Desulfatitalea tepidiphila: one gene and its partner. The protein of the gene in region 1 interacts with the protein of each later gene in a pairwise test. Links are inferred from orthologs where the notes say so. Each region holds a gene or a part of one and is shown on either strand. Other genes may lie near its edges.

What was found. Proteins that work in one complex are often made in the same cells at the same time.
Region 2: the proteins of DFT_RS08175 (region 1) and aceE interact in binary tests that used the Escherichia coli proteins (3 or more experiments, as listed by UniProt). The link is inferred for Desulfatitalea tepidiphila from one-to-one orthologs.

What each region holds. Positions count from the first base shown.
Region 1 is NZ_BCAG01000003.1:830,205-834,447, forward strand. Bases 942-3,765 are described here. They hold DFT_RS08175 (endonuclease III domain-containing protein), read left to right. Parts: upstream 942-1,931; coding sequence 1,932-2,600; downstream 2,601-3,765. Other genes in these bases: DFT_RS08165 (DUF72 domain-containing protein), read right to left, coding at 942-1,103; lexA (transcriptional repressor LexA), read right to left, coding at 1,140-1,766; DFT_RS08180 (LEA/WHy family protein), read right to left, coding at 2,614-3,138; DFT_RS08185 (AsmA family protein), read right to left, coding at 3,152-3,765. Also shown: DFT_RS08160 (DNA polymerase Y family protein), read right to left, coding at 1-206; more of DFT_RS08165, read right to left, coding at 234-941; more of DFT_RS08185, read right to left, coding at 3,766-4,243. UniProt on the Escherichia coli protein: DNA repair enzyme that has both DNA N-glycosylase activity and AP-lyase activity. The DNA N-glycosylase activity releases various damaged pyrimidines from DNA by cleaving the N-glycosidic bond, leaving an AP (apurinic/apyrimidinic) site.
Region 2 is NZ_BCAG01000003.1:1,377,174-1,381,779, forward strand. Bases 838-4,024 are described here. They hold aceE (pyruvate dehydrogenase (acetyl-transferring), homodimeric type), read left to right. Parts: upstream 838-1,139; coding sequence 1,140-3,824; downstream 3,825-4,024. Other genes in these bases: pgm (phosphoglucomutase (alpha-D-glucose-1,6-bisphosphate-dependent)), read right to left, coding at 838-880; DFT_RS10795 (2-oxo acid dehydrogenase subunit E2), read left to right, coding at 3,910-4,024. Outside these bases: more of pgm, read right to left, coding at 1-837; more of DFT_RS10795, read left to right, coding at 4,025-4,606. UniProt on the Escherichia coli protein: Component of the pyruvate dehydrogenase (PDH) complex, that catalyzes the overall conversion of pyruvate to acetyl-CoA and CO(2).

The DNA of each region.
Region 1 (4,243 bases):
TCACGGCACAGGCGTCCGGCTCGTGCCAGAGGCATGCCTTTGCGCACACCGGCCTGGTAGGCTTCTTCGCTCATGTCATAGACCACGGCCCGGGCCGCCCCTTCGGGCGCAATGATGACCGGTCTCCCTGCCAGGCGCCGGTCCAGGCGTCGTTCCACGGCCACGGCAAAATCGGCCACATTGATATGAATGATGTTTCGGTCCATGGGTTCTGGTGCTTTCGTGCGCCGTTTTCAATGGAACGCCCTGCCGGATGAACGGGTGCAGAGTTCTGTCATGAGCATGTTGGCATTGCGCGGCGCCTGGGCACGCACGTGGTTGTTGAAAAAGGCGATACCGCTATGCGCCCGGGCCGCCATTTTGGGGATGATCGTCCGGCTCCATTGCTGTAACTCGTTCGAACTGTAAAGGTAGTCGAACTGCTTTTGCATGTTGCCCGAGCGCCAGCCCCGGGCATTGCGGCCGTGAAAACGGACGTAGAAGAGATCCGGATTGGTGACCACATCCAGTTTGGGGAACAGGTAGGGCAGATCGGGCGCATCCACCGCCACGAGGGTGACCCGCCGCCGCTGCAACTCGTCGAAGACCGGTGCCAGGGCCCAGGTGCGGTGGCGGAACTCCACGGCCAGGGGCAGCCCCGCCAGGGCATCGAGCAGATGGGCCAGATAACGGCGGTTGGCCGCGTTGCGTTCGAACGTGGGGGGCAGTTGGATCAGGACGGAAAGGAGCCGACCGGCCTGCATCAGCGGCGCGATGCCGTCACGGAACTGGACCGCTTTGCCGCGCCAGCCGTGGGGATCGATTTCGTGGGTCATGGTGCGGGTCAGCTTGGCGGCAAAACCGAAATCGGCCGGCACTTTGGGGAGCATGCGTTCCATGGCCGCGGCCCGGGGCATCTGGTACCAGGTGTAATTGAGCTCGGTCACGCTGAATTGCCGGGCATAGAGCGCCAGCATCTCGCGTGCCGGGGTGCCCGGCGGATAGAAGCCGGCCTCGCTCCATTCCGGATAGGCGTATCCGCTGGTGCCCACCCGCAGCGGGCATGCAGGGGCTGTGTCGAGAGGGACTGAGGGTGTCGCCGATGATGCCGCCGATGATATCATGGATTTTTGTCGCCTTTGCCTTTTTGCCGGATAACACTACGAAACCGCCGCGCGTTGAATGCCGATGACCTTGCCCTGCACCAACACCTCGTCAAAACCGTAAAACATGGACGCAAAATCGGGGTTCTCCGGTCGCAGCTCGATGCGGTTCTTGCGCAGAAAGAAGCGCTTGACCGTGGCCTCCTCGTTGTGCACCAGGGCCACCACGATTTCGCCGTTGCGGGCGTACTGGCGCGGCGTGCAGATGGCCAGGTCTCCGTCGAGAATCGCGGCATCCCGCATGGAATCCCCCTGCACCCGCAGGGCGAACAGGTGCTGCTCCTGGAACAGGGCGGCATCCACGACCACGGTGCCGTCCCACTCCTGCTGGGCATACATGGGCAGACCCGCGGTGATCCGGCCCACGATGGGGACTTCGCGCCAGCGATGCGGTGCGATGGGTTGCTGGGCTGGATTGAGCAGAAAAAGGGTCCGGCTGTAGCGTCCTTCGCGTTTCACGTACCCTTTTTCCTCCAGTGCCTTGAGTCCCTGGGCCACGGCGGCATGGCTGATGCCCAGTTCGGCGGCGGCCTCCCGCAGGCTGGGCGCCTTGCCGTCACGATCGACACTCCGGCCCAGGTAGTCGAAGAGCTGCTGTTGTTTGGGGGTCAGTCGGGGTTGCATGGCCACTCCGTTTTGGTGGTTTTTAAAAATCTATAATCGACGATATGTAAATGTCAATGTAAATATTCATGTTGATTTTAATCGTTACATTCAGAGGGATCGCCGCTTTACAGGTTCGCGGCGGTGGGATATGATCGCCGACCGTTTTCAAGCCATGGGGGATGCATGCCTGACACTTCGGAAAATTTTGATATCGATCGGTTCGTGGATTTGCTCGCCGCCGCATATGCCCAGTGGCGGGCGCCGATCATCACCTTTCTGGCCAACCGCGGCGCGACGCCTTTCGAGGTGCTCGTGTCCACTATTTTGTCCCTGCGCACCAAGGACGAGGTGACGTCGGAGGCGGCGGCCCGGCTCTTTGCCCGGGCACGCACGCCGGAACAGATGTTAGACTTGGGAGAGCACCGGGTGGCCGAGTTGATTTATCCGGTCGGGTTCTATCCGACCAAGGCCAAACGGCTGGTGGAGATCAGTCGGATCATACGGGACGAACACGGCGGCAAGGTGCCCGATACCATGGAGGGGTTGTTGGCCTTACCCGGGGTGGGGCGCAAAACCGCCAATCTCGTGCTGGTGGAAGGCTACGGCCAAGACGCCATTTGTGTGGATACCCATGTGCATCGCATCAGCAATCGCATCGGCTACGTGCAAACCCGCACGCCCGAACAGACCGAGATGGCATTGCGCGACAAGCTGCCGCGCAGGCACTGGATCCGCTACAATGAGCTGCTGGTGGCCTTCGGCCAGGTGATTTGCCGGCCCATATCCCCGTTTTGCAGCCGCTGCCCGGTGGCATGGATGTGTCCGCGGATCGGGGTGGCGAAGTCGAGGTAGGATTCGTTGTGCACTATTTTTTTCGCGGCTGGTCGCCCACCAGCTCTTCCATGGTGATCTCGCCCCGTTTGCTGAACGGGATTTTCCCCGGCCACACGGCGCCGTTCAAGCGCATGTGCCCCTTGACGGCATAGGTCCACTTCTCATTTGAGGTGCCGTTTTGCATGCCCTGGATGAGATGATGGGCGACACCGACCATGTCGATCATGGCGGCGAATACCGTGACCGTAACGATATCGCTGCCGTAGGCGGGGATTTCCCTGTCCGGATTGGCGACGCCATTGGCCAGCCGGCGCCCATTGAGCGACAGGTCGCAATTGATCCCTTGAATCGGCAGGCTATGGTCGTTGGGGTTCGATACCCGCAGATCCACCTGGAATATGGATTCGAATCCTTTGATCTCCTGCAACCGGATGGCGGCCAGACCAATGTGCGGGGTTTCAAATCCACCCCCCAGGGTGGCGCAGCCAAACAGCACGAGTGCCGGGACGAAACCGCACAGGCGCATGATGACCCGCCGGATGGAATGCCATCGCATATGTTGGACTCCTTTAATCCTTCTTGCGGTCCGGAAGGGTCAGCCCTTTAAGCAGTTCCATTCCCTTTTTTTCCAGATCCTGCTTGAGTTCTTTTTCGGTCGGAATGGCCTTTTTAAGAGCCTCCTTGTCCGGCAGCGGTTGTTCCAGCAGGGCTTTGAGATCCGGCTTGAATTTTGGCTTTTCGAAGGTCCCCCCGACGTTGACCGGCACCATCACCCCCGAACGCTCTTTGGCGTCGCCTTGTCCTTTTAGAGTCCCCACGAATTTGGGATCGATGCGGAGGTTCAGGGTTTCCTGGGCCAGGTCGGCCGATCCGCTGGCGGCGACGCGCAGTAAGGGCGATACGAGGTTGGCGACCTCCAAGGTGGTTACACCATTGTCGGCGATAAACTGAACCACCAGTTCGCTGAAATCGGTGCGCGGTTTTTCAGAGGATTTTTCAGCCAGACCGAAGGCCGACTGAACATTGCGCACCATGCCGTCCAGGTCGAGGCCTATGATGGCGCCGTCCTTGAATTGGAGCTTGCCATTGCCGCTCAGGGTCCTGCGAATCGTATCGGCCGTGTCGCCGCTGAATTGAAGATCCAGGGCCGCACTCATCATGCCCTGAATCATCTCTTTGTCGAGCAGGTCCTTGATCAAGGGGGCGGACTGGACACCGGCGAGTGTAACGGTAGCCTTGCTCATCGGTTTGCGGGATTGCACGTTGACGGTGCTTTTTGCGGCCAGATGGCCATCATAGAGCGCCATCCCAAGCGGATCGATCCGAATGATGCCGTCGCGGGCCGTGGCCTTTAACATGATGTCTTCCACGATCATGTTTTTGGCCTTGATGCGGCCCGCTTTCAGTTGCGCATCCAACACGAGTTTACGCAGAGGGGCATAGTCGGTTTCGGCTGTCTCGGGAGTGGGGGTCCGGGCTTTATCCTCTTTGGAAGACTTTTTTTCAGAAGGCGGTGGTAGATAGCGATCCAGATCAATACGATCGAGTTCGGCGGAGAGTTGCAGATCAGGCTTGCTCCATGTCTGACCACGCCCCTGAAAGGTGATTCGGGAGTCGTCCAGCGTCAGCTTTCCATCTGAAATGGCGACCCGATCCGGTTG
Region 2 (4,606 bases), 550 kb from region 1 along the record:
AACCGATCAGGCGCTGCATGGCGTAAGTGGAGGAGGGGTCCATGCGGATGCGGCCGTCCCAATCCAGGGACATGAAGCGAAACGTGGGGTCCACGCCACCATCCACCACCGTGAGATTCAGATTGTAACGATCGGCGATGGCCGGCCAGAATCCCACGCCAGAGCCGCCCATGGGATCGACGCCCAGGGGTATGCCGGACGCGCGGATGACATCCATATCGATGACATTGGCCAGGTCGAGCGTATAGGTGCCGATGTAATCATAAGTATGAGTGGTTGCCGCGCGGCGCGCGCGTTCATAGGGTGTGCGGAGAAGAGGTTTTAAACCATCGGCCAGAAGCGTGTTGGCACGTTGCTCGATCCAGGACGTGATCTCGCTGCCGGCTGGCCCGCCGTTGGGTGGATTGTATTTAAATCCGCCATCTTCCGGGGGATTGTGGGAAGGCGTGATGACAATACCGTCGGCCAGGCCATTGGTACGGCCCCGATTGTGGAGGAGAATGGCATGGGAGATGGCCGGCGTGGGCGTGTAGGCATTGCCTTCGGCCAGCATCACCTCGACATTGTTTGCGGCGAGCACCTCGAGCGCTGTCACCATGGCGGGTGTGGACAGGGCGTGGGTATCCATGCCCAGAAAGAGCGGTCCGGTAATATTCTGGCTGCGGCGATAGTCGCAGATCGCCTGGCTGGTGGCCAGAATGTGATCCTCGTTAAAGCTGTTTTTGAAGGAAGAACCCCGGTGTCCCGAAGTGCCGAAGGCGACCCGTTGCTCTGGAATGGAGACATCCGGTTTCCGGCTGAAATAGGCGGTAATCAGATCGGGGAGGTTGACCAGCATCTCCGGCAATACCGGCTGGCCGGCGCGTTCATGGATCGTCATGACCTTCTCCTTTGTGATAATGACGCATGATCTCTCTTGGGCTGAAATCGGCAGAAAAATTTTGAAAGCATAAAATTCGAAACGTTTCGAACACTCTAACATGTCTCCGAAACATTGAAAAGGATGTCGCCCGGGGAGGGCATAAACCGATTCGACGATCAGGAGAAATTCAACCTCAGGTCATCGGGCACTTGTCAGGAGGTCTGTTCATATTTAAGATATTATTATTTCAGGCCTTCATTCAATGGAGGATTTTGCCATGGCCAATCATGATGACGGCGGCGACCGCGCGAGTGCACAGATCGCATACGAGAACCGGGAATGGATCGAATCCCTGGATTATGTCTATGAGAACCAGGGACCGCAGCGGGTCAGGGAACTGTTGCGGTTACTGCAAACACGCGCCCAGAAGCGGGACGCTGAATTTCCCTTTTCCGCCAACACCCCCTACATCAACACGATCGGCGTCGATCGGCAACCGGCCTATCCAGGCAGCCGTGAGATAGAACGTCGCATCAAGAGTATCATCCGTTGGAACGCCATGGCCATGGTCGTGCGCGCCAACCGTCAAAGCAGTGGCATCGGCGGCCATATTTCTACTTACGCCTCCTGCGCCACGCTCTATGAAGTCGGTTTCAACCATTTTTTCCGTGCCAAAAGCGCCGACCATCCTGGAGATATCGTATATTTTCAAGGGCATGCGTCGCCGGGTATCTACGCCCGCGCATTCTTGGAGGGGCGCCTCGAGACAGTCCAACTCGAAAATTTTCGTCGGGAGCTGAGGCCCGAGGGTGGGCTGTCCAGCTATCCGCATCCCTATCTGATGAGGGATTTCTGGCAATTCCCAACCGTATCCATGGGGCTCTCGCCCCTGATGGCCATCTACCAGGCGCGTTTCAACCGATATCTGCAGGACCGGGGGATAAAGCCACGGGACGATCAGAAGGTTTGGGCCTTTCTCGGTGACGGCGAACTGGACGAACCCGAATCCCTCGGCGCCATCACGCTCGCCTCCCGTGAACAGTTGGACAATTTGATTTTTGTGGTCAACTGCAACCTGCAGCGCTTGGACGGACCGGTCAGGGGCAACGGTAAGATCATTCAGGAGCTCGAGGCCGCATTCCGTGGTGCGGGATGGAACGTCATCAAGGTGATTTGGGGCGGTGACTGGGATCCGCTGCTGGGCCAGGACGACGACGGACTGCTCGTGAAGCGTATGGAAGAGGTGCCCGACGGTCAGTATCAAATGTACTCGGTGGCCGGCGGTGATTACATCCGCAAAGACTTCTTCGGCAAGTACCCCCAACTGGAAAAGATGGTCCGTTCCTATTCCGACGAGCAACTTTTCAAACTGCGGCGGGGCGGCCACGATCCCGATAAGGTGTATGCCGCCTACCAATCCGCGATCCATCATGAGGGGGCTCCCACCGTTATCCTGGCCAAAACCATCAAAGGATACGGACTCGGAGAGGCCGGTGAGGGGCGCAATATCACCCACCAGCAGAAAAAGCTCAACGATGAGGAGTTGCGATACTTTCGCAGCCGATTCGGGATTCCCATCCCGGATGAAGAGATTCAGAAGATGCCGTTCTACCGACCGTCACCGGACAGTGAAGAGATCCGATATCTGCAGGAGCGAAGACGTCGATTGGGCGGCTATCTGCCGGCGCGGAGCTGGTCGGTTCCGGCTGTGAGACCACCGGGGGAAGCGCTTTATACCGAATTCATGGAGGGCACCGGCGATCGCGAGGTGGCCACCACCATGGCCATGGTCCACCTCCTGGGAAAACTTTTGAAAGACAAGAATACCGGACCGTATATCGTGCCCATCGTTCCGGACGAAGCCCGCACCTTTGGCATGGAGGCCCTTTTTCGATCCATCGGAATCTACTCCCATGTGGGACAGACCTATGAGCCGGTAGACAAGGAGAGCTTGCTGTACTACAAGGAGGCCAAAAACGGTCAGATTCTGGAAGAGGGAATCACCGAAGCCGGCGCCATGTCGTCGTTCATCGCTGCCGGAACCTCGTACTCAAGCCACGGCATCAACATGATTCCCTTCTTTTTTTACTATTCGATTTTTGGCTTCCAGCGCATCGGCGACCTCATATGGGCGGCCGGCGACGCCCAGGCCCGAGGTTTTCTCCTGGGTGCCACTTCCGGTCGAACCACGCTGGCCGGTGAAGGGTTACAGCACCAGGATGGTCACAGTCATCTGCTGGCATACGCCAATCCCTCGGTCCTAGCCTATGATCCGGCCTTTGCCTATGAACTGGCGGTGATCGTGCGCGAGGGTATGCGGCGCATGTTCGAGGCCGGTGAAAATTTGATCTACTACATTACCATCATGAACGAGTTGTACCGCATGCCGCCCAAACCGGAAGGCATGGACGAAGGGATCCTGAACGGGATTTACCGATTCCGTCGATCCGATACAAAAAGAGCCAAGGCGAAAGTCCACCTGCTGGGAAGCGGCACCATCTTGAACGAGGTGCTCAAGGCCGGTGATCTGTTGGAAACGGATTACGGCGTGGCGGCGGATGTGTGGAGTGTGACCAGTTATAAAAGCCTCTATTGGGATGCCATCGACACCGAGCGATGGAATTGGCGCCATCCGGATCGAAAGCCGAGAGCGTGTTTCTTGGAAAAGCAGTTGAGCGGCGAAACCGGTGTGTTCGTTGCGGCATCGGATTATGTCAAGACATTGCCGGCCAGCATCGCCAAGTGGGTGCCAGGCCCCATGGTGCTTTTGGGAACAGATGGTTACGGCCGAAGCGAGTCCCGCGCGGCCCTGCGCGACTTTTTCGAGGTCGATGCGCGCCATATCGCATTTGCCGCATTGGGAGCGCTGGCCCGGGAGAAGGCCGTCACGGCCGCGATCGTCAAAAAGGCGGCCAATGCTCTGGAGATCGATCCCGAAAAGAGCAATCCGTTGTTCGTATAGCGCTTTTTTCGTTCGAATGAGAAACGACCCAACCACCACATCCTTATCAAAAAAATAATAATCAACTCAAGGAGAGGGAGCCCTTATGATCAAAGAGGTCACGATCCCGGAGATCAGCGAAAACGTCACCTCCGGCAAGGTGGTCAAGGTGCTGGTTCAAGAGGGGGATAGGGTCGATATCGATGACATTCTCATCGAATTCGAGACCGAAAAGGCGTTGGTCGAAATCCCATCCACCGCCAAAGGGAAAATTGTCGAGCTGCCTGTCAAGGAAGGCCAGGAGCTGCGCGTGGGCGATGTGATCGCCAGGGTTGAGATCGAAGAAGAGGGCGAGGAGAGAAAAAAGCCGGATCGGGCAGAGACGAAGGCTGACGCCAGTTCGAAGGAAGCGGAAGCTGAATCACCGACTCCCGATGATTCGGTGTACCGTCCGGCGGCAGAAAAGAAGCGCGATGAGAAACAAGGCAAATCGTCTGGCCTTGAGAAGGAACCGCCATCCCGAGAAGATCGCCCGCCGGCGCCCGCCGCTCCGTCTGTCCGACGTTTTGCCCGCGAGTTGGGAATCGACATCCACGAGGTGCATGGCACCGGACCGGGTGGAAGAATCACCGAGAGCGATGTAAAGGCCTTTGTCAAAGAAGGTCGGGAGGCTGCAGGGCAAACTGCCCTCCTGGGCGAAATTGCCGAAACGGCTTTACCGGACTTCGCCCGATGGGGCGATATCGAAACGGTCGAATTACCCGGGGTTCGCAAACTAACCGCCAAAAGCACGGCCCTGTCAT